DNA from 3 places in the Lysobacter firmicutimachus genome. Region 3 is predicted to be linked to each of the others. Evidence: predicted binding sites of a transcription regulator. Region 3 holds the regulator's gene; each other region holds the start of a gene.
What was found. The regulator sigma-54, encoded in region 3, starts transcription at its own class of promoters, with help from an activator protein. The targets are predictions, from matches to a motif close to TGGCACGNGCNTTGC.

Region 1: the regulator sigma-54 is predicted to act here: its motif matches at 7,762-7,776, upstream of glnA (type I glutamate--ammonia ligase).
Region 2: the regulator sigma-54 is predicted to act here: its motif matches at 4,968-4,982, upstream of pgaA (poly-beta-1,6 N-acetyl-D-glucosamine export porin PgaA).

What each region holds. Positions count from the first base shown of each region.
Region 1 covers NZ_JBANDL010000002.1:4,914,689-4,924,733, reverse strand. Annotated here, with positions in the region: gene V2J18_RS21285 (tetratricopeptide repeat protein) at 9-2,084, shown strand; gene V2J18_RS21280 (YbhB/YbcL family Raf kinase inhibitor-like protein) at 2,201-2,827, shown strand; gene V2J18_RS21275 (RDD family protein) at 2,934-3,401, shown strand; gene V2J18_RS21270 (META and DUF4377 domain-containing protein) at 3,432-4,292, opposite strand; gene V2J18_RS21265 (META domain-containing protein) at 4,396-5,310, opposite strand; gene V2J18_RS21260 (META domain-containing protein) at 5,585-6,127, opposite strand; gene V2J18_RS21255 (DUF2750 domain-containing protein) at 6,216-6,725, opposite strand; gene V2J18_RS21250 (undecaprenyl-diphosphate phosphatase) at 6,745-7,551, opposite strand; gene glnA (type I glutamate--ammonia ligase) at 7,855-9,264, shown strand.
Region 2 covers NZ_JBANDL010000002.1:1,990,943-2,000,987, forward strand. Annotated here, with positions in the region: gene pgaC (poly-beta-1,6-N-acetyl-D-glucosamine synthase) at 1-824, opposite strand, end outside; gene pgaB (poly-beta-1,6-N-acetyl-D-glucosamine N-deacetylase PgaB) at 890-2,791, opposite strand; gene pgaA (poly-beta-1,6 N-acetyl-D-glucosamine export porin PgaA) at 2,794-4,875, opposite strand; gene V2J18_RS08775 (GH92 family glycosyl hydrolase) at 5,181-8,621, shown strand; gene V2J18_RS08780 (hypothetical protein) at 9,043-10,045, shown strand, end outside.
Region 3 covers NZ_JBANDL010000002.1:3,790,541-3,800,585, reverse strand. Annotated here, with positions in the region: gene V2J18_RS16475 (hypothetical protein) at 1-157, opposite strand, end outside; gene V2J18_RS16470 (EF-hand domain-containing protein) at 297-656, opposite strand; gene rapZ (RNase adapter RapZ) at 819-1,685, opposite strand; gene hprK (HPr(Ser) kinase/phosphatase) at 1,733-2,683, opposite strand; gene V2J18_RS16455 (PTS sugar transporter subunit IIA) at 2,778-3,242, opposite strand; gene hpf (ribosome hibernation-promoting factor, HPF/YfiA family) at 3,298-3,624, opposite strand; gene V2J18_RS16445 (RNA polymerase factor sigma-54) at 3,860-5,278, opposite strand; gene lptB (LPS export ABC transporter ATP-binding protein) at 5,355-6,074, opposite strand; gene lptA (lipopolysaccharide transport periplasmic protein LptA) at 6,074-6,601, opposite strand; gene lptC (LPS export ABC transporter periplasmic protein LptC) at 6,582-7,130, opposite strand; gene V2J18_RS16425 (KdsC family phosphatase) at 7,142-7,690, opposite strand; gene V2J18_RS16420 (KpsF/GutQ family sugar-phosphate isomerase) at 7,793-8,821, opposite strand; gene V2J18_RS16415 (BolA family protein) at 9,047-9,280, shown strand; gene murA (UDP-N-acetylglucosamine 1-carboxyvinyltransferase) at 9,439-10,045, shown strand, end outside.

The DNA of each region.
Region 1 (10,045 bases), 1.1 Mb from region 3:
CATCCGCAATGTACGAACCCATCCTCGAGGCCCTGCGCCGCGGCGACGCAGCGCAGGCCGTGACCGCGGCCGAACAGGCCGTGGCCGCCGATCCGCAAGACGTCGGCGCGCACCGCCTGCACGCCGCCGCGCTGCGCCTGAACGGCGATCCGGCCGCGGCCCTGGCCGCGCTGGACCGGGCCATCGGCCTGGCGCCGGAGGATGCGCAACTGCATCTGGAGCGCGCCGGCGCCCTGCTCGACGGGCGCCAGCTCGACGAAGCGCAGGCCGCGCTGGCCCAGGCCATCGGCCTGGACCCGAACCAGTTCCCGGCTTATGTCATGCGCGCCCACCTGGCGATTTCGCGCGGCGATCTCGACGAGGCCGAGCGGCTGGGCCGCACCGCCGCGCGGATCGCGCCGAATCATCCGCAGGTGGCGGCGGTGGAGGGCGCGCTGGCCCTGCACCGCGGCGATCCCGACCGCGCCCTGGCCGTGCTCAGCCACGCCGCCGAACTGGCGCCGGACGACGCGCAGATCCTGCACAGCCTGGGCTTCGCCTACTTCGCCAAGGGCCACTTCGCCTTCGCCGAAGGCGCCTTCAGCAAGCTGGCCGAGCGCTACCCCGAACAGAGTTCGCTGCAACTGCTGATCGCCGACCTGCTGCGCCGCCAGGAGCGTTTCGCCGACGCCGCCGACCGCATCGCGCCGCTGGCCCAGGCCGCCGACGCCGGCTTCGGCGTACAGCGTTGGGCCGGCGAGCTGGAAGTCGACGCCGGCCGCCCGGAGCGCGCCCTGCCGCTGCTGCGCGCCGCGCTGGCCGCGCATCCGCAGGACCCGCGCACGCTCAACGCGATCATGGAAGCCTGGCGCCGCCTCGGCGATGCCGACGACGCGCGGCGCACGCTGGAATCGGCTCTGGCCACCCACGCCGACCAGCCCAACCTGTGGCGCGCGCGACTGGCGCTGGAACCGTTCGCCGGCCCCGAAGCGCTGGCGGTGGTGGAACGTTGGCACCAGGCCATGCCGCAGTATCTGGGCGCGCTGGAAGCGCGCGCCGCGATCCACGACCACCTCGGCGAACACGAGCAGGCCGAGGCCATCGCCCATCGCATCGTCGAGCTCAGCCCCGGCGATGCGCGCGCCGAGATGCGCATCGTCCAGGGCCTGGTCGAGCGCGACCCCGATGCGGCGGTCGAGCGCATCGAGCGCCTGATCGGGATGGCCGCCGATCCGCTGGTCCAGCGCGAGCTGCGCCAGTTGTTGGGCCGTTCGCTGGACATCGCCGGTCAGCCCTCGGCCGCCGCCGCGACCTGGGCCGAACTGCACGCCGAAGTCGCCGACCAACGCCTGCCGCGCAACGCGATCAGCGCGCGCGGCGGCGAGGAATGGCCGGCGCTGACGCCGCTCGCCGAGGGCAGCCGCGGCATCCTGCTGCTGTGGGGCGCGCCGGGTTCGCAGGTCGAGCGCGTCGCGCAGGTGCTGCGCCTGGCCGGTGCGCCGCTGCTGGTCGACCGTTTCGGCGCGCAGCCGCCCACCGATCCGTTGCAGCGCTACGGCACGGTCGACGAATTGGTCGCCGGCAAACTCGATCCGGCGTTCCTGGCCAAGCTCTACCGCGCCGCCCTGCCGGCGCGCGGCGCCGCCGAAGGGCCGGTGTTCGACTGGCTGCTGTGGTGGGACAACGCCCTGCTGCGCGCGCTGCGCCCCAACCTGTCCGAAGCACTGCTGCTGATCGCAGTGCGCGACCCGCGCGACATGCTGCTGGACTGGCTGGCCTACGGCAGCCCGACCCCGTACGCGCTGGAAACCCCGGAGGCCGGTGCGCGCTGGCTGGCGCGCCTGCTCGAACAGATCGCCGATCTGCACGAGCACGAACTGTTCCCGCACGCCCTGGTCAAGCTCGACGAGATCGGCCAAGACCCGGGCGCGATCGCCCAGACGATCGCCGACACGCTGCGCGTGCAGATCTCGCTGCCGGAAGGCGTCGGCCTGGGCGGCGAGCGCCTGCCGGCGGGGCGTTGGCGCGAGTACGGCGAAGCGCTGGGCGAATGCTTCGCCGTGCTGACTCCGGTCGCGCGCCGCCTGGGCTATCCCGAGCAGTGATCCGGGCCGCCGCGCGCTTTCGCGCGCGCGGCCTTGCCGTATCGTCCGTGTCCTGACCGTCCCGTTCCGCCGCGCCGCGATCGTGCCGGCGCGGCCGCCGCACAAAAGGAGTTCCGATGCGCATCCACAGCAACAGCTTCGAGCATGGCCGGCGCCTGCCGGTCGAGTTCGCCGCCGGCCAGGCCAGCGGCGACGGCTACGGTTTCGCCGCCAACCGCAATCCGCATCTGGCCTGGGACGACGTCCCGGCCGGCACCCGTTCGTTCGCGCTGATCTGCATCGATCCCGACGTGCCGACCGTGGCCGAGATGGTCGGCCGCGCCGACGTGCAGATCCCCGAACATCAGGTGCGCTGCGATTTCATCCATTGGGTGGTCGCCGACCTGCCGGCCGACCTGCGCGAAATCGCCGCCGGCAGCTGCAGCGACGGCGTGGTCGCCCACGGCAAGCGCGATCCGGCCGGCCCCGGCGGCTCGCGCCAGGGGCTGAACGATTACACCGGCTGGTTCGCCGCCGACCCGGACATGGCCGGCGACTGGTACGGCTACGACGGCGCTTTCCCGCCGCCGAACGACCTGCGCCTGCACCGCTATTTCTTCCGCCTGTTCGCGCTCGACGTCGAGCGGTTGGCGCTGGGCCCGCGCTTCACCGCCGCGGACGTGTTCTACGCCATGCAGGGGCATGTGCTGGGCCAGGCGACGACCTATGCGACGTACTCGTTGAACCCCGCGGTCGAAGGCTGAGCGCGGCGCGCCCGAGGGGCTGCGCCGAAGCGCGTTCGACGCGGATTGCGGCAGGACGGCGGCCGGCTTAGAGTCGCGCCCTCATCCAGGACGAACGGTGTCGCGCATGGAAGAGCAGCACAACCCCTACCACGCGCCGCAGGCGGCGGTGGCCGTGTCGGAACGGATCGGCACGCTGGTGGACGCCGGTCGCGGCCGGCGCCTGGCGAATCATTTGATCGACACCGTCGCCATGCTGGCGATGATGTTCGTCGGCGCCATGGGCTACGGCCTGGTCGCCGGCGAGGCCGCGATCGCCGCGCTCGAGCAGCCCAACCTGGCGCGCGACATCGGCTTCAACATCGTGCTGATGCTGGTCTATTACGTGCCGCTGGAAGGCATGTTCGGCGCGACCCTGGGCAAGCTGGTCACCGGCACGCGAGTGGTCGACGAACAGGGGCGGCCGCCGACCTGGGGCCAGGTGCTGGGGCGCACGCTGTGCCGGTTGATTCCGTTCGAGCCGCTGTCGGTGCTGTTCGCCGGGCTCGGCTGGCACGATCGTCTGCCGCGCACCCGGGTGGTGCGGACGCGCTGAGCGCGCCCGCACCGGACGATCGAGCGGCGCTTATCGCTTGGGCGAGACCAGCTCGCTCTCGACCACCATGTCGAGCACGTAAGCCACCGACGATGCGTCGGCCGGCGGGTTCTTGACGTCGAACTTCTTCACCCGCACCACGTTGCGCACGCCGGGTTCGTGGGTGTAGCCCTCGATCTCCTGGTACAGGAACTGCCACTCGCCGTCCGGCTTGAGCGCTACGCCGTTGCCGTCGTACTTGCGCTCGCGCACCCACAGGCACTGGTGGTTCGGCATCAGCGGATGCGGGCAGGTGCGGCGCTGCGCGTCCACTTCGAAGAACGCGGTCGTGCCGGGGCCGCCATAGCGGGTTTCCGCGGTCGGCTCGCCGCTGAGTTCGAGCTTGGCGCCCGAGGCCGTGGTCAGCAACAGGCGCGGCTGCGGCGCTTCGCCCTGGATCGCGTACTGGGCGCTGCCTTCCAACTGCTTGGCGATCTCGCTGTCCATCTGCATCAGGCGCTGGTCCTGGCAGGCCATGAGCGTGGTCTGGAAGGACTTGATCTCGATCTTGCCGCCGCTCAACGCATACGCGGCGCCGGCGCGGTTGCAACCGCCGGACACGCCGAGGCGCCCGTCGCGGAAACTCAGCTGCAGGCCGTACTTGCCTTCGCGCTGCAGCAGCGCGATCGGCTTGCCGGCGGCGTCGCTGGCGCGCTCCAGGTGCCAGACGTAGGCGGGCAGCTCGATCGCGGACGCGGCCGGCGCCGGGTCGGACTTGGCCGCATCCAGGGCGGCGCTCTCGGGCTTGGCGCCGGCGTCGGCGCCGTTGTGGTTGGTCGAAGGCGCGGCGCAGGCGGCGAGCAGGACGCTGGACAGCGCGGCGGCGAGGAGCAGGGGGCGTTGGATATTCATGGGGCGCAATGATCCGGGTTGAACTGCGAAGATCGGATCAACGGCCCCGCGCGCGCGGTGGGGTTGAGCGCGTTCAGCCGCGGGTCGGGTTCGCCTGCGCCGCTCAGGGCTGTGCGGGGGCGGCGACCGTGTCGCCCTGCGCTGCGATTTGAGCCAGCGCTGCGACATCGGCGATCTCTTCGACCCGATACACGCCCAGCGAGCAGGCCTGTCCGCTCAGGCTCGGGTAATGACGCGTTTGCAGCACTTGGCGCCGGCCGGGCCGGGGACGTGGACCATCGAAGACATGCAGCGGCAAGTCGAACCATGCCGATGCCGGCTGCGGCCTGTCGTCGACCCAGTGCAGCCTGCGCGCCGAGACGCAGTTCGGGGCGGGCGGATTCAAGGGCGCGCAGCCGACCGAGCAGGTGCGCGGCACGGCGGCGATTTCCAGGCTCACGTCCTCGCCCTTGGCGCCGTAGGGCGCGTCCGCGGTTTGCAGCACCAGGGTCGTACCGTCGGCGCCGGTCAGGTGCAGTCGCTGGGTCGCGCCGCTGCCGTGCAGGCGTTGCCGGAACGGCGGCTTGAGGTAACGCAGCAGCGCGTCGTCGATCGCTTGCGCGCGTTCTTGCGAGGTGCCGATCAGGGTCGTTTCGAAGCCGTCGCCCACCGCGACGATGCGCGCGCCTTCGAGCCGATAGTCGACCGACACGGTGTTGGCTCCGCCGCTGAAGGCCATGCGGCGATGGCGGAAATCGACCCGCACCTGGCGATCGGCGTCGGCCTGCAACATGGCCAGGGCGCTGCCGTCGGCGCGCGTCGCCAGCTGCACCTGCCATTGGTACTCGGCCAGGTCGCTCTCGTTGGCGGCGCGCTGCGGCACCGAAACGGCGCTGGCCGGCGCGGCGTTGCCGCCGTCGCGCGACCCACCGAAGCCGCAGCCGGCCGATGCGACGGCCAGCGCCAGCGGCACCGCGACCGATACGGCGAACCGCAATGCGCCGGGCTTGGAAGAGCGAAACGAAGCGAACGTAACCATGCGGCTTTCTCGGTCGGGCAGGGCAGAGCGAATTCGGGCTCGAGTGCGTTGCGGCGATCGGGGCGGCGGCGCGTGGCGGTCGCTCTCGTCGCGGTCGCGCCTCGCCGCCGACACTGCCGCCGCGATCCTCGGCCGGCGAGGGCATGGCCGCGCCCTGGGCGGAATGGCATAGCCTGGGGCGCGCATGCCGTGCCGCGCTATGGCCGCAGCCGGCAAAAACGCCAGACCGGTCACGTTGTCGAAGAAGCAAACAGTTCGCCGGCCCGGCGTCGCTTCAGCGACCCGGCGCCGTCTTCAATGCCGTTGCTTCGACCAGTTCCATGCGCGAGCCGTCGTCGGCGACCGCATGCAGCGTCCACACGCGCCGCTTCCAATCCCGGTCGATGGAAATGCGTGTATCGAGCAGCGGCTGGGCGAAGAAGGCCCGCTCGGCCGCCATGTCGCGCTGGCAGCCGGCGGTGGTTTCCACCGTATCGAGCCGGCGGTCGCGCAACAGCCGACCGCCTTCGACCCGGTACGCGCCGCTGACGGTGTTGCACACGCCGATCAGTTCGTAGGCGCCGTTGCGGAAGCGCGCGCGCAGGTCGCGCCCGAGCGTGAGGTTCAATGCGACTACCGGTCTGCCGTGGGCGTCGCGGGCCCATACCGGCCGCCAGTCGACCGACTGCAGCCGCTCGGCCAGGCGGGCGTCCGGCTTGGCGGTTACGGACTGGGCAGCGGCAGGCTGGGTAGCGACCGGCGGCTTTTCCGCCGCCACGGCCGCTGCGGCCGTCGTCATCGCGCCGGCGAGCGACAGCGCCAAGATCAACCGATGCATGAGGACCTTCCTGGTCGGAGGCCGCGAACCGCGCCGGCCGGAGCTGCGATCTTAGCGGCGCGCCGCCGGCAAAGCCGGGAGCCGGCGCTCAGTCCTTGGGTTGGGCGAACTTCTGCGCCAGCGCCCGCCGCGCCTGTTCGAGATCGATGCCGCTGTCCGCCGTATCGCCGCTCTTGTCCGCGCCGTCGCCGACCGCTCCGTCGACGAGCAGTGCATCCAGATGGGCCAAGACCTGCGCCGGTTCGATCACCGCGCATTGCCGCTGAGCGTTCGGGAACACGCCGACCAGCAGGCCGTCCTGCTCCAGCGCCGGCACGGCGCGTTCGCGCCAGGCCGCCAGCTCGTGCGAGGCCGGTGCGTAGTCCTTGAGGTTCGCCGCCGGCGCCAGCGAGGCGCGCGCGGTCTCGGCCGAAGGCCACACCGGCAGCAGCTCCTGGCCGTCGTCGTCGAACAGGGTCAGCACGTACTCGCCGGACACCGCCACCCACAGCCGGCCCTCGCGGGCGACCGCGTCCAGCCAGGCCGCGTAGCGTTCCGGCGCGGACAGTTCCTGATAGTCGAGCAGGCGTTGCGGATCGGATTCGTCGGGATCGTGCATGGCGGGCTCCGGAAAGCGATCAACTGCCCGACGGCATCAGCAGCAACAGCGCCGCGCCGAATACGAAGCGGTAGATCGCGAAAGCGGTGAAACGGTGGGTCTGGATATAGCGCAGCAGCCACTTCACCGCGATGAAGGCGGTCACCGCCGAGGCGGCGAAGGCCACGCCGAGTGCGTTCCAGTCCTCGTTCGCAGCGGCCGGCGTGCCGAGCACGTCGAGCAGTTCGTAGCCGGTGGCGGCGAACATGGTCGGGATTCCGACCAGGAAAGTGAACTCGGTCGCCGCGGCGCGGCTGGTGGTGCCGGCGAGCAGCGCGATGAAGATGGTCGCGCCCGAACGCGAAGTGCCCGGAAACACGCCGGCGATCACCTGGGCGATGCCGACCAGGATCGCCACAGTCCAGGTGATCGCGCTGCGCTCGCCGAGCGTGGCGGCGCGCTTGGCGGCGAAATGCTCGGCGGCGATCATCCACACCCCGCCCAGCACCAGCGCCCAGGCGATCGGCAGGACCTGATCGGGCAACTGGAAACCGGCTTTCTTGACCGCGATGCCGAGCACCGCGGTGACGCCGAACGCGGCGCCGAGCTTGAACAGGTAGTCGCGGTTCTCGCGCCGGGCGAAGCCGGTGGCCAGCTCCCACAGCCGCTTCCAGTAGATCACCACCACCGCCAGGATCGCGCCGGCCTGGATCGAGATGTTGAACAGGTCGGAGCGGTGGCCGAGCCAGTGCTGGGCGATCAGCAGGTGCCCGGTGCTCGAAATCGGCAGGAACTCGGTGATGCCTTCGATGATGCCCAGGATCAGGGCGGCTAACAGGTCGGTCATGCTTTGGGGGCGGGGATTGGGGATTCGGGAGAGGGGATTCGGCTTCGAGCCGCTGCGGTCGGGGGAGGCGCGGCGGCGGGTCAGGATAGCGGAAAGCGTGTTGCACTAACTTGGTGCAATGCCCCTGTTTCGTGCATCCGGTTGGTGCGTTCGTTCGTGGCGGACACGACGATCCTTATAAAAAACAGTCGCTTGCGGATCAGAAAAACTTGGCATGGCGCTTGCTATCCCTATGGGCAGGCGGCGCCAACGCCCTCGCTGCGCACGAATCCCCCATCCCCAATCGCCAATCCCGGATCAGTCATGTCCCTCGAACACGTCGAAAAGCTCATCAAGGACCACAAGGTCGAATTCGTCGATCTGCGCTTCACCGACATGCGTGGCGTGCAGCACCACGTGACCTTCCCGAAGTCGATCGTCGAGCCGGCGCTGTTCGAGGACGGCAAGATGTTCGACGGCTCTTCGATCAGCGGCTGGAAGGGCATCAACGAGTCCGACATGATCCTGCTGCCGGATTCGACCACCGCGTTCCTGGATCCGTTCACCGCCGATCCGACCCTGGTGCTGACCTGCGACATCCTCGACCCGGCCACCATGCAGGCCTACTCGCGTGATCCGCGCGGCGTCGCCAAGCGCGCCGAGGCCTACCTGAAGTCCAGCGGCATCGCCGACCAGGCCTTCTTCGGTCCGGAGCCGGAATTCTTCATCTTCGATTCGGTGCGCTACGCCAACGAGATGGGCCACACCTTCTTCCATATCGACTCGGAAGAGGCGCACTGGAACTCGGCGCGCGAATACGAAGGCGGCAACAGCGGCTACCGTCCGGGCATCAAGGGCGGCTACTTCCCGGTCGCTCCGCTGGACTCGCTGCACGACATCCGCGCCGAGATGTGCAAGACCCTGGAGCAGGTCGGCATCGAGGTCGAAGTGCACCACCACGAAGTCGCCAACGCCGGCCAGTGCGAAATCGGCACCAAGTTCAACTCGTTGGTCGCCAAGGCCGACGAACTGTTGACGATGAAGTACATCATCAAGAACGTCGCCCACCGCAACGGCAAGACCGCGACCTTCATGCCCAAGCCGATCGTAGGCGACAACGGCAGCGGCATGCACGTGCACCAGTCCTTCGCCAAGGGCGGCGTCAACCTGTTCTCCGGCGACGGCTACGGCGGCCTGTCGCAGCTGGCGCTGTGGTACATCGGCGGCGTGTTCAAGCACGCGCGCGCGATCAACGCCTTCACCAACTCGGGCACCAACAGCTACAAGCGCCTGGTGCCGGGCTACGAAGCGCCGGTGATGCTGGCCTACTCGGCGCGCAACCGTTCGGCGAGCTGCCGCATTCCGTACGTGGCCAACCCGAAGGCGCGCCGCATCGAGATGCGCTTCCCCGACCCGATCCAGTCCGGCTACCTGACCTTCGCCGCGCTGATGATGGCCGGCCTGGACGGCATCAAGAACCAGATCGATCCGGGCGCGCCGAGCGACAAGGACCTGTACGACCTGCCGCCGGAAGAGGAGAAGGGCATCCCGACCGTGTGCCACTCGCTCGACCAGGCCCTGGAAGCGCTGGACAAGGACCGCGACTTCCTCAAGGCCGGCGGCGTGTTCACCGACGACTTCATCGACGGCTACATCGCGCTGAAGATGCAGGAAGTCACCAAGTTCCGCGCGGCGACTCATCCGCTCGAGTACCAGATGTACTACACGATCTAAGCCGCGCAGTAGGACGGGCGTATCGCGGTCTTTGACCGGCGGATGTCCGGCCCGCCCCGGGCGGGTCGGGCGCTCACCGGGCCGGAATGCGCTTCAACGCATTCCGGACGGCTCCCGGTTCGCCCGCTCGAGTACCAGATGTACTACACGATCTAAGCCGCGCAGTAGGACGGGCGTATCGCGGTCTTTGACCGGCGGATGTCCAGCCCGCCCCGGGCGGGTCGGGCGCTCACCGGGCCGGAATGCGCTTCAACGCATTCCGGACGGCCCCCGGTTCGCCCGCTCGAGTACCCGATGTACTGCACGATCCACGCCGTAGAGCAATCGACCGCCATGAACGCTTTCGCCCCACCACCGCCCGTTGTCCGCCTGCGCCGCTTCGCTGCGGCGCGGCGCGATGCGATGCGGCGGTGCGCGGCGGTGCGCGCAGCGGGATGAAACGGCACACGGCCCGGGGCTAGCGCTCCGGGCCGTGTCGCTTTCAGGGAACGAACTCCAAGCCGGGCGGCGCCACCCGCCCACCCCCGCCCGACGACGGCCCACGGCCGCCGTCGCGGGAGCGGCTTGGCCGAAGAAACCCGCAACAAATGCAGCAAAGCGCTTTATCGCGGAACCGACACGAGACCGACAGAGTCCGCAGGTTCCGTCGCCGTCGCCAACGATCGCAGGAGGACGAAACGACCCATGCAAGGCGGACCGAAGAGTCCGCTGTCGCATCGGCGACCGCATCCCGCTACCGGGACCGGGACGCCCGCAGCAATGACCGGGGAGGGGCCACCGC
Region 2 (10,045 bases), 1.8 Mb from region 3:
CGCAGGCGCTGCTTCCACAGGCCGCGCACGGTTTCCGGCATCAGGATGAAGCACATCGCATTGGGCTCGTAGCGGATGTCCCAGTGGTTCATCTGCAGGCGCCAGCTGATGTCGATGTCCTCGGTGACCATGCTGTCGGACCAGTAGCCGATCTGGTGCAGCGCGGTGCGGCGGAACGCGCAGATCACCCCGGACACCGTGAAGATGCGGCCGTAGACGCGCTGGGCGCGCTTGATCATGCCGATGATCGAGGCGAACTCGCCGACCTGCAGGCGGCCGAGCAGGGTCGATCGGTTGCGGATGCGCGGGTTGCCGGTGACCGCGCCCACGCGCGCGCCCGAGCACAGGTGCCAGACCATCCAGTGGGTGGCGTACTCGTCGAGCAGGGCGTCGCCGTCGATGCAGACCAGGTACTCCGAGCGCGCCGCCAGCGCGCCCATGCGCATGGCGTTGGCCTTGCCGAGGTTGCGGTCGAGGTGGACGACCCGCAGCGAGGGGTACTGCGCGGCGAGCAGGTTGAGCTTCTCGCCGGTGTCGTCGCCGCTGCCGTCGTTGATGGCGATGACTTCGAACGCGGGATAGCGCTGCGCCATCGCCGAGGCGATGGTCTCGCGGACGTTGTCGCCCTCGTTGTGGCAGGGGATCAGGATCGACACGAACGGCGTCGACTCCAGCGGCGGCGGATCGGTGCGGCCGCGGGCGTGGCGCTCGCGGCGCAGGTAGTAGTACAGCCCGCCCGCGATCCAGAAGAACGACATCACGATCGGGTAGTAGAAAGCGAATTTGAACGACACCGCGAGTAAGGCGCTGAGAACCTCGTACATGGCAGTCTCCGATGAGGCGCGCGTGCGCGGTGGAAGGGCCCGGCGCTTCGGCGCCGGGGGCGGGGTCAGCGTTCGATGTAGGGGAAACCGCGCGCGGACATGATTTCGCGCGCGTCGCGGGTCGAGGGGACGTCGTCGATGAAGTTGTCCGGGTACCAGGCCAGGTGGCGCACGCCGGCGGCCTGCAGGCGCCGCGCCATGGTCTTCAGCCGTTGCGCCGGGATCGGCTTGTTGTCGCGCCAGTCCACGGTCTGCAACTCGAACAGGGTCCGCGCCAGGCCGCGGGGCGAGCGCGCCACTTGCGCCACCAGCCGGTCCATCCAGGCCTGCGGCTCGCGGCTGTTCTCCATCCACGGCATCGCCATCACCGCGGTGTAGTCGTAGGCCTGGTTGAACGCGGCCAGGTTCTGCGCGAACCAGCGCTCGCTGTCCGGGCGCAGCACCGGCTCGGCGAACAGGTTGCGCACGGTGATCAGCTTCGGCCGCCACTTGCCGGCGGCGCGGGTCAGTTCCTGAGTGAATGCGATCAGGGCCTGGGTGCGCTGGGCCGCCTGTTCCGGCGCCTGGCCGAGCAGTTCGTCGTCGCGCAGCAGGGCGTCGTCGTGGAACAACAGGCCTTCGCTGTAGCCGCTGACGGCGAGGTCTTCGTAGATGTCGGCGACGATCTTGCGCGCCTGCGGCTCGAACGGATTGAGGCGGAAGGTTTCCTTGGGGTTGCTGGCGGCGATGGCCAAACGCCGGCGCAGCGCGGGGTCGGGCAGCTCGAAGCCCAGCACCGGCAGCCAGGCGAACACCTTGACCCCGGCGCGGGTCTTGAGCTGCCAGGCGACCCGGTTGTACAGGTCGGCGCGCATCGGCAGGTGGCGGTTGGGGAAGTACAGCGCGTCGGCCGAACCGTTGCCGTCGGGGTCGGCGAAGGCCTGCAGGAACACATGACTGGGACCGACCTGCTTGACCCGCTCGATCAGCTTGTCGAGGTTGCGCGCCTGTTGCGCCGGATCGGCGTCGTAGACGTAGTCCAGGTCGATCTGCAGCGCGCGCAGGCCGTCCAGGCCTTCGTCGTGGCGCAGTTCGTAGGCCAGGTCGTTGACGGTCGGGTTGTCGAACACCAGCAGCCGGGCGAGGCCGTGCAGGTCGCGGCGCAGGGTCTGGTGGCGGCCTTCCAGGTCGAAGGTGACCTGCATGCCGAGCTGGTCGGCGATGGCGTTGGTCTGGCTGTTGTAGGCCGCGTACGGCCACACCACCGATTGCGGGGCGACGCCGAGTTCGCGCTTGATCGCGGCGACGCTGTCGCCCAGGTCCTTGCGAATCCGCGCCAGGTACTCGGCCTCGGTCTCGTAGCGCTCGGCCTTGGGGTCCCAGACCCGGGTGATCGCCGCCGGCATGCTGTTGCCCTGCGGGTTGGAGGTCACGCCGCGGTGCAGGGCGTGGCTGTGCGAGGCGACTTCGATCAGGCCCGAGGCCTGCATCTCGCGCAGTTGGTCCCAGGTGACGAAGTCGTCGTGGGTGAACATGCGCGGGCCGTAGTCGACCTGCTGGTCGCGCGGCAGGTCGACCCAGGAGGTCACCACCGCCATCAGCGCCGGGTAACCGTAGGCGCGCAGCAGCGGGAAAGCGTGGGTGTAGATGCTGCGCAGGCCGTCGTCGAAGGTCAGCAGCACCGCTTTGGGCGGCAGCGGCTTTTCGCCGCGCGAGGCGGCGATGACCTGGCTCAGCGACACCGGGTGGTAGCCGTGGCCGGCCAGCCAGTCCAGGTGGGCGGCGAAGTTCTGGGTGCTGACCGCATAAGCGTCGGGATCGCCTTTGCGGGCGACGTCGTCGCGCACATCGTGGTAGCTCAGCACCAGCAATTCGTCGGCCTGGGCCGGCGCCAGCGCGGCCAGGGCCAGGGCCGCGGCGGCGAACAGGCTGCGCAGCGTGTGCGCGGCCCAGGCGTGGCGAGCGGCGGCGGGGAGTCGCAGATCCATGTTCATTGCTCTCCCCAACGGAAGTTCAGATCGAAGCCGAGTCGTTCCTCGCGCTGGCCGTCGTAGACCGGGCGCGACCAGCTCAGGCCGTAGGTCAGCTTGCGGCCGGTGCCCAGCCCCCATTCGTGTTCGTAGCGCAGCTGCGGAATCCAGGCGCTGCCGTAGCCCTGCTGCCAGTAGGGGCCGGCGTAGGCGGTGAAGCGTTGCAGCAGGTGGCGGCTGTAGCGGCGCCAGGCGACGTGGTTCAGGCGCAGGCCGAGATTGAGCGAGGCGTCGCGGCTGGGGTTGAAGTAGGGCACGTCGGCATCGCGGCGGCTGGCGCGGCTGGCCGAGAGGTCGGCCAGGCCGTCGAGCTGCAGGTGCGGGCGGGTATAGGCGCGCTGGTCGAGCGACAGCGCGAACGCGCTGCGGCGGTTGTCGTCGCTGTAGCGCAGCTGTTGCACGCTGGCGGCGACCGCGGTGCGGTCGCTGGGCGTCCAGCGCAGGCCCAGGCTCAGCGCGTCGGCGTCGATGCCGGCGCGGCGCGCCTGCAGCGAAGCGTCCGGCGACTGCCGGTACCAGGACGCGCTGCCGCGCCAGGCGTCGTTGAAGCGCCAGCCGGCGTCGAGGTAATAGCCGGTGCGGTCGTCGCGGTCGAGCCAGCGGTCGCTGGCGCGGTCGACGCCGAACCCCAGGCTGAGCCGGTCGTAGGCGTACAGCGCGCCGACGCCCTGGCGGCGGTCGTGCACGCGTTCGCCCGGGTAGTCGGCCCAGGCGTCTTGCGCGTGCGCGGTGAGGCGCCAGCGATCGTGGATCAGCGGGCTGCGGATTTCGGCGCGGTGGGCGCCGTCGCGGCTGCCGAGCGGCGAGGTGCTGTCGCCGCCGCCGTCGGCGCGGCTGCGATGGCTCGAGGTCGACACCTGCCACTGCCAGCCCAGCCGGCTGTCCCAGGACTCGCGCATCTGCCGCACCTGCACGTCGCGTTCGCGGCGCGCCAACAGCTCGTCGTGGATCGGCCGCGCCAGATCGACCCGGTCGTGTTCGAGGTAGGCGCCGATCTGGCCGATCCGCGCGCCGACGCTGGTCGGTTCCAGGGTGCTGGCCATGCGGAAGCGTTCCAGCGCGCGCTCGGTCCAGCCGCGGCGCTGGTAGGCGACGCCGAGGTTGGTCTGCAGGCCGGCGTTGTTCGGGCCGATCGCCGCCAGCGCTTCCAGATCGCGCTGTGCGCCGACGGTGTCCTCGCCGTACAGGCCGACCATGATCAGGTTGGTGTCGGCGTCGTAGTGGCGCCAGTTGGCGTGGCTGACCTTGGCCCCGGGCACGCGTACGAAGGCGGGCTCGGCGGCCTTGATCTTCTGCAGTTGTCTCTTCGCGTCGTCGAAGCGCTCGGCCTCGGAATAGGCATAGGCCAGCTGCAGCTGCGAGTCGTGGTCTTCCGGCATTTCGCGCACGACCCGCTCCAGCACCGTCGCCGCTTCCTCGGGGTGGCGCGCGGCCAGCAACGAGGCGCCGACCCGGGCCAGGGCGTACAGCGGCACCTGGACGCCTTCGGCCTGCAACTGGCGGTAGTTCTGCACCGTGTCGGCGTGGCGTTCGAGGATGTTGAGCATCACCAGCTCGTCGAAGCGCGTGCGCAGGTCGGCCTGGCGCTGGCTGTCGCTCTGGCTCTGGCGGTACTCGGCCATCGCGCTGCGCGCGGCGCGGATTTCCTCCAGCCGCTGCGCTTCGTTCTCCGGATACAGCCCGCCCCACACCACCATCCGCGCCAGGCGATTGGATTCCAGGCGCTGGCGTTCTTCGGCGCTGAACAAACCGGGACGTTCGCGGTACAGGCTCCAAGCGCGGTAGGCGTTGCCAAGATCGGCCAGGGTCAACACCTGCAGGCGATACAGCGCCTCGTCGCCGGGACGGACGGCGAGGCCGGCTTCGATCTGTGCCAGGGCCGCCAGCCACTGCCGGTCGGCGCGCAGGCGCTCGATCTCGGGCAGGGGGTTCAGGGGCTTGGGTTGACTCTCAGTGGCTGAAACTGACGAAAAAGGGCAGATTGAGCTCGCAGAAACCAAGGTGAAGGCAAGGGCGTAAGCAAGGCGATGCGTAATCGGCATGAACCACCAAGATCCGTGGGGAAGACGCGACCGGTCCGTGACGCGAATGAAAAAATGTGAGCTAAGTCACATTGAGGCTTGCCCTCATTGACGCAAAAGCTATGCCAAAGACTCGTGAATCGCGGGCTTGATTTTTGCAGCGAAGTGCTTGTCCCGATTGGCTTTTGCGCATTGCCTGGATACGTTCGCAATGCTGCGGCGCGGTTTGACAGTCTCGATTTAGATCGATTTAAATCGGGTGAAACGGCGTATCGAATATTCGCCAACGGGCGAAGCGTGACGCCGCGCAAGCATGGGAGCGGGGCATGTCGTTGGGTCATAACGCTCGCCGCGGTCGCGGCCGGCCGCAGGATGTCGCAAGCCGTCGGATCGCACGCCGTTGTTCGATCGCGGTCGCGATCGCATTGGCCTGGCCGGCGTTCGCGGCGGCGCCGCGCAGCTTCTCGACCTCGTTCGAAACCGGCGAAGCGGTACCCGCAGCCGCTCCCGACGTGCCGGGCTCGCTGCATGTGGACGGTGGCCCGGACGCGGGCGCGGCCTTGACCGCCAAGCCCGGCGTCGGCTTCACCGGATTGCGCTCGCTGCGCTATCAAGGCGAGGGCGGGCACGAACAACGCCTGCACGCGTTCGACGTCGATCTGGCGCTGAGCAAGGACAGCGTGCTGTCCTATCGCGTATTTCCCTTGTCGGACGAGCGCGTGTCGGGACGGCGCGCGACGGTGCCGGCCGACGGCCTGCGCAACACTTCCGGCTTCGTTGCGGTCGATCTGGAATTCGACGACGGCAGCCGGCTGTCGCAGCGCGCGCCGCTGGACCGGTACGGCCAGCCGCTGACCGCGCGCGGCCAGGGGTTGGCGCGGCTGCTGTATCCGGACCAATGGAATGCCGTCTCCAGCCGCATCGGCGACGTCGCGGCCGGACGCCGCGTGCGGCGCATCCTGGTCGTGCACGATGCCGACCACGCTGCGCCGTTTCGCGGCTGGCTGGACGATCTGCGCATCGAGCGCATGCCGGCGGCGAAGGGCCCGGCGCCGCGGCCCAGCGACTACGTCGACACCCGTCGCGGCAGCAATTCCAATGCGCGTTTCTCGCGCGGCAATACCTTCCCGGCGGTCGCGTTGCCGCACGGTTTCAATTTCTGGACCCCGACGACGAACGCCGGTTCGCACTGGATCTACCAGTACCAGGAGCGCAACGGCGACGACAACCGGCCGCGCCTGGAGGCGCTGGCACTGTCGCACGAGCCCAGCCCGTGGATGGGCGACCGCCAGACCTTCCACGTCCTGCCGGCGATCGGTACCGCCCGGCCCGAGTTCGACCGCGGCAAGCGCGCGCTGAGCTTCGGCCACGACCAGGAGACCGCGCGCGCCGATTACTACCGGGTGCGCTTCGACAACGGCCTGGTCGCCGAGCTGACCCCGACCGATCATGCCGCGATGCTGCGCTTCACTTTCCCGGACGCGAACGCGCAATTGCTGTTCGATCATCGCGACGAGCACGGCGATATCCGGCTGAATCCCGACGACGGCAGCCTGAGCGGCTGGAGCGACAGCCGCAGTTCGCTGTCGACCGGCGCGACCCGGTTGTACTTCTACGCGCGTTTCGACCGGCCGGTGCGCGGCGGCGAGCGCCTGCCGCGCGAGAAGGGCCGCGACCGCGTGTCGGCCTGGTACGGCTTCGACCTCGGCGCCGAGCCGTCGCGGCAATTGACGATGCGCATCGCCACCTCGCTCATCGGCGTCGAACAGGCCAAGCGCAACCTGGCGCTGGAAATCGGCGCCGACGAGGGCTTCGACGCGGTGCGCGAGCGCGCCCGCGCGGCCTGGGACGCCAAGCTCGGCGCGGTGCGCATCGAAGGCGCGCCCGAGCACGAACGCGCCACCTTGTACTCGAACCTGTACCGCCTGTTCCTGTATCCGAACAGCGGCTACGAGAACACCGGCACCGCAGAACAGCCGGTGTACCGCTACGCCAGCCCGTTCGCGCCCCCTGCCGGCGCCGATGGCGATACCGCCACCGGCGCGACCGTGGTCGACGGCAAGGTGTTCGTCAACAACGGCTTCTGGGACACCTACCGCACCAGTTGGCCGGCCTATGTCTTGCTGGCGCCGACCCAGGCCGGCGAGATGATCGACGGCTTCGTCCAGCAGTACCGCGACGGCGGCTGGATCGCGCGCTGGTCTTCGCCGGGTTATGCCGACCTGATGGTCGGCACCAGTTCCGACGTCGCCTTCGCCGACGCCTGGCTCAAGGGCGTGCGCAATTTCGACGTGCGTTCGTTCTATCAGTCGGCGATCCGCAATGCTTCCAGCGTCAGCCCGATTCCGGGCGCGGGGCGCAAGGGCATCGAGCGGGCGATCTTTACCGGCTACACCGACACCACCGTCGGCGAGGGCCTGTCCTGGTCGATGGACGGTTACATCAACGACTTCGCCATCGGGCGTTTGGCCGCGGCGCTGGCGCAGGAGGCTGCGGCCGACGATCCCTATCGCGCCGGCTACGCCGACGATGCGGTCTATTACCGCAATCGCGCGCTGGGCTACGTCAACCTGTTCCATCCGCAATTGGGTTTCTTCGTCGGTCGTCATCGCGACGGCCGCTGGCGCTACACCGCCAGCGAGTTCGACCCGCTGCGCTGGGGCGGCGACTACACCGAGACCAACGCCTGGAACATGGCCTTCCACGCGCCGCAGGACGGCGCCGGCCTGGCGGCGCTGTACGGCGGCCGGGTCGCGCTGGGCAACAAGCTCGACCTGTTCTTCGCCACGCCCGGCCTGTTCGAGGTCGGCAGCTACGGCCAGGTGATCCACGAGATGCTGGAAGCGCGCGACGTACGCATGGGCCAGTACGGCCACAGCAACCAGCCCTCGCACCACATTCCCTACATGTATGCCGCCGCCGGCCAGCCGTGGCGGACTCAGGAGAAAGTGCGCGACATTCTCGACCGGTTGTACGTCGGCGGCGAGATCGGCCAGGGCTATCCGGGCGACGAGGACAACGGCGAGATGTCGGCGTGGTGGCTGTTCAGCGCCGCCGGTTTCTATCCGCTGCGGATGGGCTCGCCGGAGTACGTGATCGGCGCGCCGCGCTTCGAGCGGATGAGCATCCGCCTGGAGAACGGGCGCGAGTTGCGCATCAACGCGCCCAAAGTCGGGGCGCGCAACCGTTACGTGCAGTCGCTGCGGGTCAACGGCGAGCCCTGGGACCGGTTGACGCTGCCGCACGAACTGCTGGCGCAAGGGGCGGTGCTGGATTTCCGCATGGGCCCGTCGCCGTCGAACTGGGCCAGCGCGCCGCAGGCGCTGCCGGAATCGTTGAGCGCCGACGGCGAGAAGCCGACGCCCTGGCGCGACCTGGGCCGGCGCGACAACGCGACCGTGGCCGGCATCGCGGCCAAGCAGGCGGCGGCCTTGTTCGACGACGACTCCGGCACCGGCGTGCGTCTGAACGTGCCGATGCCGTCGATCGCCTGGACCTTCAAGCGTCCGGCGACGGTGCATCTGTACACGCTGACTTCCTCGGCCAAGCGCGGCGATGCCCAGGCCTGGGCCTTGCAAGGTTCCAACGACGGCGAGCAGTGGACCACCCTCGACGAGCGCAGCGGCCAGGCCTTCGCCTGGCGCCGGCAGACGCGTGCGTTCGCGCTGGCGCAGCCGGCGAGCTACAGCCGCTACCGCCTGCGCCTGGTCGGCGAGGGCGGCGCGATCGAACTGGCCGAGGTGGAGTTGATCGGCGAAGCGCCGTGAAGGCGGAAGCGGTCGGAGAGGAGCGCACGACGAACGGGATGCGCGGTCGCCGGCGACGGACGCTCGTCGGTCCGCGCGCCCGGCTCAGCGGTCGTTGACTGCGGCTGTGACGCGTTACAGGCTTTAACGCCAGCCGAAGGCATCGGTGCCGGCGAGCCCGCAACGCGCCACGGTGCGCGTACGCATGGCCCGTTGCGCTTCGCTGAGGCGCTGGCGCCAGCGTGGTTCTCGTCGCGACCGTGACGGCTTGCAGGCTTTAACGTCGCGCTCCGATCCGTCGCAGTGCGACGTCGGTCCGTTCGTGCGAATCGTTCCCGGTTTGTCCCGGTATCGCCCCGGATTGTTCCTCGGCAGGCGGCGCTTGCGGGGCTAGGGTCGGGGAGCTGTCCCCATCCACCGGACGATCCGCAGCGAGGCGCATATGGAACGCATGCGACGTAACCGCAGCGCAGGGCGGCTTGCCGCCGTGTTGGCCGCGGGCCTGATGCTGGCCGCGCCCTGGGCGCAGGCGCAGAACTTCGAAACCTATTACGGCAACCAACCTTGGCGCGACCGCGGCGAGGACGTCAAGACAGTCAACTTCTGTCCCGGCGGCGGCTCGGTCACCGTCGGCACGCGCCGCTCCAGCGACGGCCAGGAACAGGTCCTGGTCACCCGAGCCAACGACAGCGGCGTCACCGACAATCCCGGCCTGAATACCTGGCAGCAGGCGTATCCGATCGCCGGCAGCAAACTGTCGAACGCGTTCGGCGTGATCGAACTGACCGGCGGACGCGGTTTCGCCGTGACCGGTGCGGTCACCGTCGGCGACGGCAGTTTCGTCTATGTGTTGCAGATCGACTGCAAGGGGTATCCGCGCTGGACCACGCTGCTGGACAATCTCGATCCCTCGCACCGCGCCACCGGCTACGACTTGATCGAAGGCGGCACCACCGTGTCGAGCACCGCCGGCAACGGCCAGATCGTGGTGGTCGGCGAGGAGATCGACCGCAACGGCCGCAGCTTCGGTCGTATCGCGCGCCTGGACCCGGCCGGCAACGTCATCTGGGATCAGGACTACGACGGCGGCAGCGATTGGCCGAATCTGCGCTTCCGTGCGGTGACCGAGAACTTGGCCGGCACCGGCGGCTACACCGATCTGGTGGTGGCCGGTTCGGCTTGGTCGGGCACGGCGCGCGGCGGCCTGATGTTCCGTACCGACGGCGGCGGCGCGCCGGTGTGCAGCAGCGTGCTCGCCACCGGTCAGGACCACCGCGACTTCCACGGACTCGCCGCGCTGTTGAGCCCGAACTATCAGGGCGAGACCGTGCTGGTCGGCGCCGCCAGCACGCTCGGCGGCGGCAACGCCCAGGTCTATATGGCGCGCTACTCGCGTCTGACCTGCGCGCCGAAAGTGCAATCGGTCTGGCAGGACCGCGCCCAGG
Region 3 (10,045 bases):
GTGCGGCCGGCTCGGTGGACGCCGGTGCGGTCGCCGCCGGCTCGGCCGGCGGTGTCGGTTCCGGACGCTGGCAGGCGCTGAGCGCGGCGGCGCCCAGCAGGGCGCCGAGTGCGACGGCCAGGCGGTATGGGGTCGGACGACGGGGGACGGGGATCATGGCAGGCTCCTTGTTCGCGGACGAGTTCGCGGGTTGGCGATGGAGGCCGGGCGGCGGCCGCGGCCGAAGTAGCTTCGACCGCATGCGTCCCAACAGGGCAAACGCCGCGCGGCGGCGAGCGGGGCGCGTCGGGCGCGGCTTACTTGTCGCCGCTGCGTTGGCCGTGGCCGGCCTGGAATTCGGCGATCGACAGGCGGCCGTCGCCATCGAGGTCGTGGCTGGAGAAGTTCGCCGCCAAGCGGGCATCCAGCGCCGCTTCATCGCGGCTGATCGCGCCGTCGCCGTTGCTGTCGACCTCGGCGAAGGCCGGCGGCACCGCGGTGTCGACCGGCGGCGGCCGCCGCGCGTCGCCGCGCTGGTCGTTGACCGGCGGCTCGGTGCGTTGCATTTCGTGGGCCGGCGGCGTGCGTTCCTGGGCGACGACGGCCGGGGCCAGGGCCAGTGCGCTCAGGCCGAGCAACAGCGGCGCGCAGCGGCGGATCGGAAGAAGGGCGTTCATGCTCGCGGCTCCGTAGCGGGACGGACGCGCCGGCGCGAGGGCACCGGCGCGATTCGACGCTACGTGCGCGGGTGCAAGCGTCGCGCCACAAAGGCGCGAAAATTTCGTGAGCGCATGACGCCGTTCCGGTATCGGCTCAGAGCGCGTTCAGGCCGACGCGGCTCAGTCGAGTTCGCGATGGTGCACGGCCACTTCGTTCCAGCCGCGCAAGCGCGCGTGCTCGGCCATGCGTTCGGCCAGGTACACCGAGCGATGGCGGCCGCCGGTGCAGCCGAAGGCGACGGTGGCGTAGCTGCGGGTGCTGTCGGCCTGCAGTCGCGGCAGCCAGGTGTCGAGGAACTGGCTGATCTGGGAAACGTAGAGGTTCACGTCCTCCTGCGCCTCCAAGTACTCGCGCACTCCGCCGTCGCGGCCGGACAGCGGTCGCAGCGCCGGATTCCAGTGCGGATTGGGCAGGCCGCGCGCGTCGAATACGAAGTCGGCATCGGCCGGCACGCCGCGCCGGTAGGCGAAGGATTCGAACAGCAGCGACATGCCCGCGTCGCTGCCGAGGCCGAACTCGGTGATGACGTGGCGGCGCAGCTGGTGGATGTTGAACTCGCTGGTATCGATCACCGTGTCGGCGATCTGGCGCAGCGGCTTGAGCACCTGGCGTTCGAGCGAAATCGCGTCGGCCAGGGCCAGGCCGAACTGGCTCAGCGGATGGCGCCGGCGGGTGTCGGCATAGCGTTTGAGCAGGACCGCGTCGCCGGATTCGAAGAACACCAGGCGCGGGTCGGCGCCGAGCGCGCCCACCGCCGACAGCCATTCGGGGATGTTGGCCAGGTCGCTGTGGCGGTTGCGCACGTCGATGCTGACCGCGAGCTTGGTCGGCATGTCGTCTTCGGCGCGGATCACGTTCTGCACGAACTGCGGCAGCAACTCGGCAGGCAGGTTGTCGACGCAGTAGAAGCCCAAGTCTTCGAGCGTATGCAGCGCCACCGACTTGCCCGAGCCGGACATGCCGCTGACGATGACCAGGGTGAACAGACTCGGTTCCGGCGCGTCCGCGGCGGGGTTGGATTCGACCTCGGGGCTCACGATTCGCCACGCTCCAGGAAATTGCTGTGCCGGGCGATGAACGCCGCGGCCGGGTCCAGGCCCTTCATGCGCAGGCTGTGCAAGCGCGTCGCCGCTTCGGTGAGCACGGCGAGGTTGCGGCCGGGCATGACCGGCAGGGTGATCATCGGCACGTCCAGGTCGAGCACCCGGCGGATGCCGGTGTCGCCGGTCAAGCGTTCGATGCCGGACGGCTGCGGCTCGCTCATCGGCCGGGTCAGGTGCACGATCAGGCGCAGGTACTTGTTGTTCTTGACCGCGGTGTCGCCGAACATCTGGCGGATGTTGAGCACCCCCAGGCCGCGCACTTCCAGCAGGTCCTGCAGCATGTCCGGGCAGGTGCCGTCGAGCACGTCCGGCGCGATCTGGGTGAATTCCGGGGCGTCGTCGGCGACCAGGCGATGGCCGCGGGTGACCAGCTCCAGCGCCAGCTCGCTCTTGCCCGAGCCGGATTCGCCGGTGATCAGCACGCCGATCGAATAGATCTCCATGAACACCCCGTGCAGGGTGATCTGCGGCGCCAGCGCGCGGGCCAGATGGTATTGCAGATGGTTGAGCAACTCGTGGCCGCGCCGCGGCGAGACCCACAGCGGGGTGTCGCTTTCCTCCGCGGCCAGGCGCAGGTCTTCGGGGCAGGGCTGGTCCTTGCTGATCACCAGCGCCAGCGGGCGGAACTGGATGATCTTCTCGATGGTTTCCCAGCGCAGCCGCGAGTCCAGGCCGTCGAGCCAGGTCAGTTCCTCGGTGCCGAGGATCTGCACCTTGTTCGGGTAGATCGCGTTGAGATACCCGGCCAGCGAAGGCCGCCGGGCCACCGTGTTGACCGCTTCGACCACGCGCGCGTCGCCGCGCTGGCCGGCGATCCAGCGCAGGCCGAGTCGGTCGCGCTGTTGTTCGAACAGATCGCCTGCGCGGATGCTCTTGCTCATGGGGCGGCAGTGTACGAGCAAAGCGCGGCCGTGTCGCAGCCCGACCGCGGTCACGGACGCGGCGCGACCGATGCCGCAACCGTGCGCGGGAGGCTCAGGCCGCGCTGCGCCGGCAGTAATCGAGCAGGCAGCCGGCCAGCTCCGCTTGCCCGGCCGCGTGGCGCAGGCGTTCGCGAAAACCGGCGTCGGCGAAGCGCTCGGCGAGCTCGGCCAACAACAGCAGATGCTGTTGGACATGATGCTCGGGAATGGCCATCGCCAGTACCAGGTCGACCGGCTGCCCGTCGGCGGCGGCGAAATCGACCGGTGCGTCCAGGCGCAGGAACGCGGCGCGGCTGGTCTCGACCAGGGCGGTGCGTGCGTGCGGGATGGCCACGCCGTGGCCGATCGCGGTGCTGGCGAGCCGCTCGCGCTCGCCCAGGCTGGTGCGCAGGGCGAGCGCGGCGGAGGCGTGGCCGTCGGCGAGCAGGTGCGCGGCCCGGTCGAGCACGGCATCGCGATCGCCGGTTCGGTCGAGGATCGCGACCCGCTGCGCGCTCAGCAAATCGTAAAGCGGCATGACGGCGTGGATGGGTGACGCGGTAAGCGTTGCCTGTGGCGAAGCGGTTACGGGCTCAGGCGAGTTCGCCGTTGCGGGCCAGGCTTTCGCCGCGATGGTGATCGACCAGCTTGCTCTTGTGCTTCATCAGCAGGCGGTCGAGCTTGTCGGCGAGCAGATCGATCGCGGCGTACATGTCGATCGCGGCGGCATCGCAATGCAGGGTGCGGCCGGCGAGCGAAACGGTGGCCTCGGCCCGGTGGTCGGGCTTGTCCAGACTGAGCTGGGTACGCACGTCGAAGGGTTGGTCGTAATGGCGTTGCAGACGGGCCAGCTTGCTTTCCACGTAATCGCGCAGAGCGTTGGTGACTTCGATCTGCTGGCCGTAGGTTTCGATGCGCATCGGGGACCTCCTTCACGTCGCGGATGAATGCAGACAGGCTCAGGATCGGATCGCGGAGCGATCGCTCCGGAGCCTGGCTCACGCCCTGGCCGGAGCCAGGGTGTCCAGCATCTCACTCTGAGCCGCAGGCGCAAGGGGCCGGCCTAGCACCTTGGTCGTAGCCGGGGCCGGGCGATTGATTCGCAAGGGTTTTTTCGAACGCGGCGGGTTTGCCGGGTGTGGCGGCCCGGCCGGTCTAGCCGATCCGGACCCGGTCCTGCGAGGACGGGATGCTCATCGCCTCGCGGTACTTGGCCACGGTGCGCCGGGCCACCGGTACGCCGGTGGCTTTGAGGGTTTCGGCCAGGCGCGCGTCGGACAAGGGTTTGCGCGGATTCTCGGCCTCGATCAGGCGCCGGATCATGGCCTGGATCGCGGTGCTGGAGGCTTCGCCGCCGGCGCCGGTGTCGATGCCGGAAGCGAAGAACGCGCGCAGCGGCAGGGTCCCGCGCGGGGTGCGCGCGTACTTGCGCGCGATCGCGCGCGAGACCGTGGATTCGTGCAGTCCGACTTCGTTGGCGACCTCGCGCAGGGTCAGCGGGCGCAGCGCGCTGTCGCCGAATTCGAGGAAGCCGGCCTGTTGCTTGAGCAGGCAGCGGGCCACCTTGAGCAAGGTGTCGCCGCGCGCTTCCAGGCTCTTGAGCAGCCAGCGCGCTTCCTGCAGATGGCCGCGCAGGTAGCTGGCGTCGGACGCGCTGGCGTGGCGGATCATGCTCTCGTAGCCGCGGTGGATGCTGATCCGCGGCCGCATCGATTCGGCCAGGGCGACCCGCCACAGGCCGTTCTGGCGCCAGATCACCACGTCCGGAGTGACGTAGGTATCGCTGGAGATCGCGCCCATCTGCGAACCCGGCCGCGGGTCCAGCGAGCGCAGCAACTGCACGGCCACTTCGACGTCGGCGACGTCGAGCTTGAGTTCGGCGGCGATGCCGGCCGGGCCGATGCGCGGCAGGCGCTCCAGCGGACCATGGGCGATCTGCTGGGCCAGGGCCTTGCCCGGGGTGTCGTCGGACAATGTGCTGAGTTGCAGGTTCAGGCATTCGGCCAGGGAGCGCGCGCCGGTGCCGACCGGATCGAAGCGCTGCACCTGATGCAACACAGTGACCACTTCGTCCTCGCCCGGAGGCGGATTCAGCTCCGCCGCGAGCGAGGCGACGAGGGAGTCCATCGGCTCGCGCAGGTAGCCGTCGTCGTCGATGGCCTCGATCAGGGCCACGCCGATGCTGCGGTCGCGCGGCGACAGCGGACTCAAGTGCAGCTGCCACAGCAGGTGGTCCTGCAGGGTCTCGGCGTTGGCGACCTGCTCGGCGGCCGGGGTTTCGTCGTCGCTGTCGGCCGGGCCGACCCGTTCATACCAGGTCTCGCCGTCGTCCATGGTCCATTCCGGCTCGGGCGTCGGCGCTTCGCCGCCGTCTTCGGCGCCGGCGGCCGGACGCGGCTCGTCTTCGCCGCCGGCGGAAGGTTCGGTCCAATCGAGCAGGGGATTGCTCTCCACCGCCGTCGCCAGCTCGGCTTCCAGCTCCATGGCCGACAATTGCAACAGGCGGATCGCCTGCCGCAGTTGCGGCGTCATTACCAGCTGTTGTCCGAGTGCGGCTTGGAGGCGGGGCTTCATGATCTTGGGCTGGTGCGATTGGCGTCAGGCCGGTTCGCACGCCTCGGGCGTCGTTTCGCGCCCGGCAACCGCTAGGTTACAGACGGAACGTCTCGCCCAGATAGACACGGCGTACATCCGGGTTGGCCAGCAGCGCGTCCGGAGCCCCCTGCGCGAGCACGCCGCCGTCGTTCAGGATATACGCCCGGTCGCAAATGCCCAAGGTTTCACGCACGTTATGGTCGGTGATCAGGACCCCGATGCCGCGATTCTTGAGGTGGCGCACGATTCGCTGGATTTCCCCGACCGAGATCGGGTCGACGCCGGCGAAGGGTTCGTCCAGCAGCATCAGGCGCGGCCGCGCGGCCAGCGCGCGGGCGATCTCGACCCGGCGGCGTTCGCCGCCGGACAGGCTGGCGCCGAGCTGGTCGGCGACGTGGGTGACCTGCAGCTCGTCCATCAGGCTGGCCAGTTCGCGCTCGATCCCGGCCTTGTCCAGGTCCTCGCGCAGTTCCAGCACCAGGCGCAGGTTGTCGGCCACGCTGAGCTTGCGGAACACCGAGGGTTCCTGCGGCAGGTAGCCGACGCCGTATTTGGCGCGGGCGTACATCGGCTCGGCGGTGATGTCCTTGCCGTCGAGCACGATCTGGCCGGCGTCGGCCGGGACCAGGCCGACGATCATGTAGAAGCAGGTGGTCTTGCCGGCGCCGTTGGGGCCGAGCAGGCCGACCACTTCGCCGGCGTCCAGGGTCAGGCCGAAGTCGCGCACGACCTCGCGCGAGCGGTAGGCCTTGCGCAGGCCCTGAGCGACCAGCATCAGCCGCCTCCCTTGGCCGGTTCGGCGGTCTTTTTCTTGGGCTGCAGGCGCATGTTGACGCGGCCGCCGGTGCCGCCGCTCTCGACCTGGCCGGTCTTGGAGTTGTAGACGATGCGCTCGCTCTTGATGGTGTCGCCGTTCTTGTCGACGTAGGCGTTGCCGGTCAGGACGATGGTGTCCTTGGGTATGTCGTACTCGATCTTGTTGGCGCGGCCGTTGAACGGCGAGCCGTCGTCGAGCTCCTGCTTCAGGGTCGCCTGCGAGCCGGTCAGGGTGACGAAGCTGGGTTCGCCGCCGGCGCGCTTGATGTCGGCCTTCGCGGCATTGATGATCAGCGTGCCTTGGGTGATCTTGACGTCGCCGGTGAGCACGCAAGGGCCGGAATCGTTGCTGATCGAACAATTGCTGCTGTCGGCGCCGGCATCCATGGGTTGGTTGCGGTCCGACGAGCGGGCGAGCGCGGCCGCCGGCGCCAGCAGGAGGGCGACCAGGCACAGCGCCGGCCAGTTAGCGGGCTTTCGCTTCATAGCGGACCTTGACGTTGGGGATGATGACGTTCTTGGTTTCGAGATCGGCTTGCAGTCCCGAGCCGGTGATTATAGTGCCGGGCTGAACCAACCTGACCGGAACGGCCGAGGTGGCCTTGTTGGTGTCGGGGAACACGTTCAGCTCCTCGGTGGCGATGTTCATCGGCTTGCCGTCGGCGTTGGTGCTGTCGGCCTTGACCTGGCCGCGCAGGCGCACTTCGTCGCCCTCGGCGCTGACCCAGCCGCGCTGCGAACGCACCTCCCACGGCCCGCCGTTGCCGCCGGCGCGCGCCGGCACCAGGAACAGCGGAGTGGCGATGTCCATGGTCTTCTGATTCGGGTCGCGTTCCAGCTTGGGCGCGCGCACGGTGAAGGATTCCTTGCCCTGTTTGTCGAGCACGACCACTTCGAAATCGTTGAGCACGTAGTCCGGGCGCGCGTCGCCGCCGGCGCTGCGCGGCTTGTCGCGCTGCGACCACAGCGCCCAGCCGCTGAGCGCGGCCGCCGCCATGAGGATCAGGATCAGCATCCCGCGCCAGCTCATCCCAGCGCCCCCGCCAGTGCCTGTTCGGCATGGCCTTGCGCGCCCAGCAACAGATCGCACAGCTCGCGCGCCGCGCCTTCGCCGCCGCGGGCGACGGTGCGCCAGTGCACGCGCTCGCGCACCCAGGGGTGGGCGTTGGCCGGCGCCACCGACAGGCCCACGTGCGGCAGCACGCGCAGGTCGGCGAGGTCGTCGCCCATGAAGGCGACCTGGTCCAGCGTCAGGCCCAGGCCGGCGGCGATCTCGCGCACGCAAGCCAGCTTGTCGGCCACATCGCCGTGCGCGCTCGCGCCCAGTTCGGCCGCGCGCTGGGCGGCGATCGCGCCGCCGCGCGCGGTGACGAAATGCACCGCGAGGCCGAACCGGCGCAACAGCGCCAGGCCCTGGCCGTCCTGCACGTGGAAGCACTTCGACTCGCGGCCTTCGCTGTCGTAGATCAGCCGCCCGTCGGTCAGCGTGCCGTCGACGTCGAAGCAAGCCAGGCGCACGCGCGCCGCGCGTTCGCGGATTTCGGCGGGGTAGTCGTTGAGGTGGCTGTAGGGCACGGGAATGGGGATTCGGGATTTGGGATTGGCAGTCTGGAAAGGCGGACCGAGCGAGGATGCGCTAGTGCGAATCCCGAATCTCGAATCCCCAATCCCGGCTCGTTAAACCACCCGAGCGCGCAACAAGTCGTGAATATTCAGCGCGCCGACCACGCGGCGTTCAGTGTCGACGACCAGCAGACCGCTGATTTTGTGGGTTTCCATCAGCTGGGCGGCTTCGACTGCGAGCGCGTCGGCGCCGATGGTCTTGGGCGAACGGGTCATGACTTCGGCGATCCGGGTCGAGCGCAGATCGACGCCGGCGTCGTCGAGAGTGCGGCGCAGGTCGCCGTCGGTGTACAGGCCGATCAGGCGGTCGTCGGCATCGACCACCGCGGTCATGCCCAGCCGCTTGTGGCTCATCTCGACCAGGGCCTCGCTGACGCTGGCGTCGGCCGACACCCGCGGCACGTCTTCGCCGGCGTGCATGATGTCGGTGATGTGCAGCAGCAGGCGCCGCCCGAGCGCGCCGGCCGGGTGCGAGCGGGCGAAATCGTCGGCGGTGAAGCCGCGTGCGTCGAGCAGGGCGACCGCGATCGCGTCGCCCATCGCCAGCGACGCGGTGGTGCTGGAGGTCGGCGCCAGATCCAGCGGGCAGGCTTCCACCGGCACGCTGACGTCCAGATGCACGTCGGACTCGCGCGCCAGGGTGGACTGCGGGCGGCCGGTCATGGCGATCAGGCGATTGCCCTGGCGCTTGAGCACCGGCAGCAGCATCAGCACTTCGTCGCTTTCGCCCGAGTAGGACAAGGCCAGGACCACGTCGGCGTCGGTGATCATGCCCAGGTCGCCGTGGCCGGCTTCGCCCGGGTGGACATAGAAGGCCGGGGTGCCGGTCGAAGCCAGGGTCGCGGCGATCTTGCGCGCGATGTGGCCGGATTTGCCCATGCCGGTGCAGACCACCCGGCCCTGCGCGGCCAAGATCAGCTGGCAGGCGGCGGCGAAATCGCCGTCGATGCGCTCGGCCACCGCGTCCAGCGCCCGACCCTCGATCTCGAACACGCGCCGGCCGCTGGCGGCCAGGCTGGCGTCGGAGACGCCGGCGGACGGATGCGGACGGAGGTCGGGCGCGGGGCGGGCGGTGGGGGTCATGGGAAAGGCCGTTTCTGTGGTCGCCATTCCGGATCGCAGGGCTTTCCGCTAGGCTAATCCGTCAATTCTAAGCGGTTCGCCCGCCTAGCGCCGGCCCCCACGGCCGCGGCCGCCGGGCGGCGGCCACCCCGCATTCAGCCGGCCCGGTCGCGCAGCGATGCGTCACCGGCGGCGCCGCATCGCTGCGGCCCGCCCGGCCGTCCCCCACCACCAGAGGTTCCTGCCGTGAACGCCGACATCATCCGCACCCTGATCGAACAAGGCCTGCCCGGCGCGCAAGCGCAGGTGCGCGGCGACGACGGGGTCCACTTCGAAGCCACCGTGATCGCCGAGGCCTTCCGCGGCAAGCTGCCGTTGGCCCGCCACCGCCTGGTTTACGCGACCCTGGGCGAACGCATGGGCGGCGAGATCCATGCCTTGGCGCTGAAGACGTTGACGCCGGAAGAGGCCGGGATTTGAGATTCGGGATTGGCGATTAGTCGAGCGGTATCGCCGCATTTGGCTTGGCCCTTGCCCTTGGCCAATCCCGAATCCCCAATCCCCGCACTTCATCCTGACCTCACCCGCTAGCGGCATCCTGCTCCAACCAATCCCCAATCCCCAATCCCGGCCCTCAAATGCAAAAAATCGTGGTCGAAGGCGGCCAGCCGCTCAACGGCGAAGTCCAGATTTCCGGCGCCAAGAACGCCGTCCTGCCGATCCTGTGCGCGACGCTGCTGGCCGACGCTCCGGTGACGATCCGCAACGTGCCGCAGCTGCACGACGTGCTGACCACCGCCAAACTGCTCGGCGAGCTCGGCGCAGGCGTGCGCAGCGAGGGGGCGACCATCACCGTCGACCCGACCACGGTCAACAGCCATGTCGCGCCGTACGAGCTGGTCAAGACCATGCGCGCCTCGGTGCTGGTGCTGGGGCCGTTGCTGGCCAAGTACGGCGAGGCCGAAGTCTCCTTGCCGGGCGGTTGCGCGATCGGCTCGCGCCCGGTCGACCAGCATATCAAGGGCCTGCAGGCGCTGGGCGCCGAGATCACGGTCGAGAACGGCTACATCAAGGCGCAGCGCAAGGGCCGCCTGAAGGGCGCGCGTTTCGTGTTCGACGTGGTCAGCGTCACCGGCACCGAGAACGTGCTGATGGCGGCGGTGCTGGCCGAAGGCACCAGCGTGATCGAGAACGCGGCGATGGAGCCGGAGGTGGTCGATCTGGCCGACTGTCTCAATGCGCTCG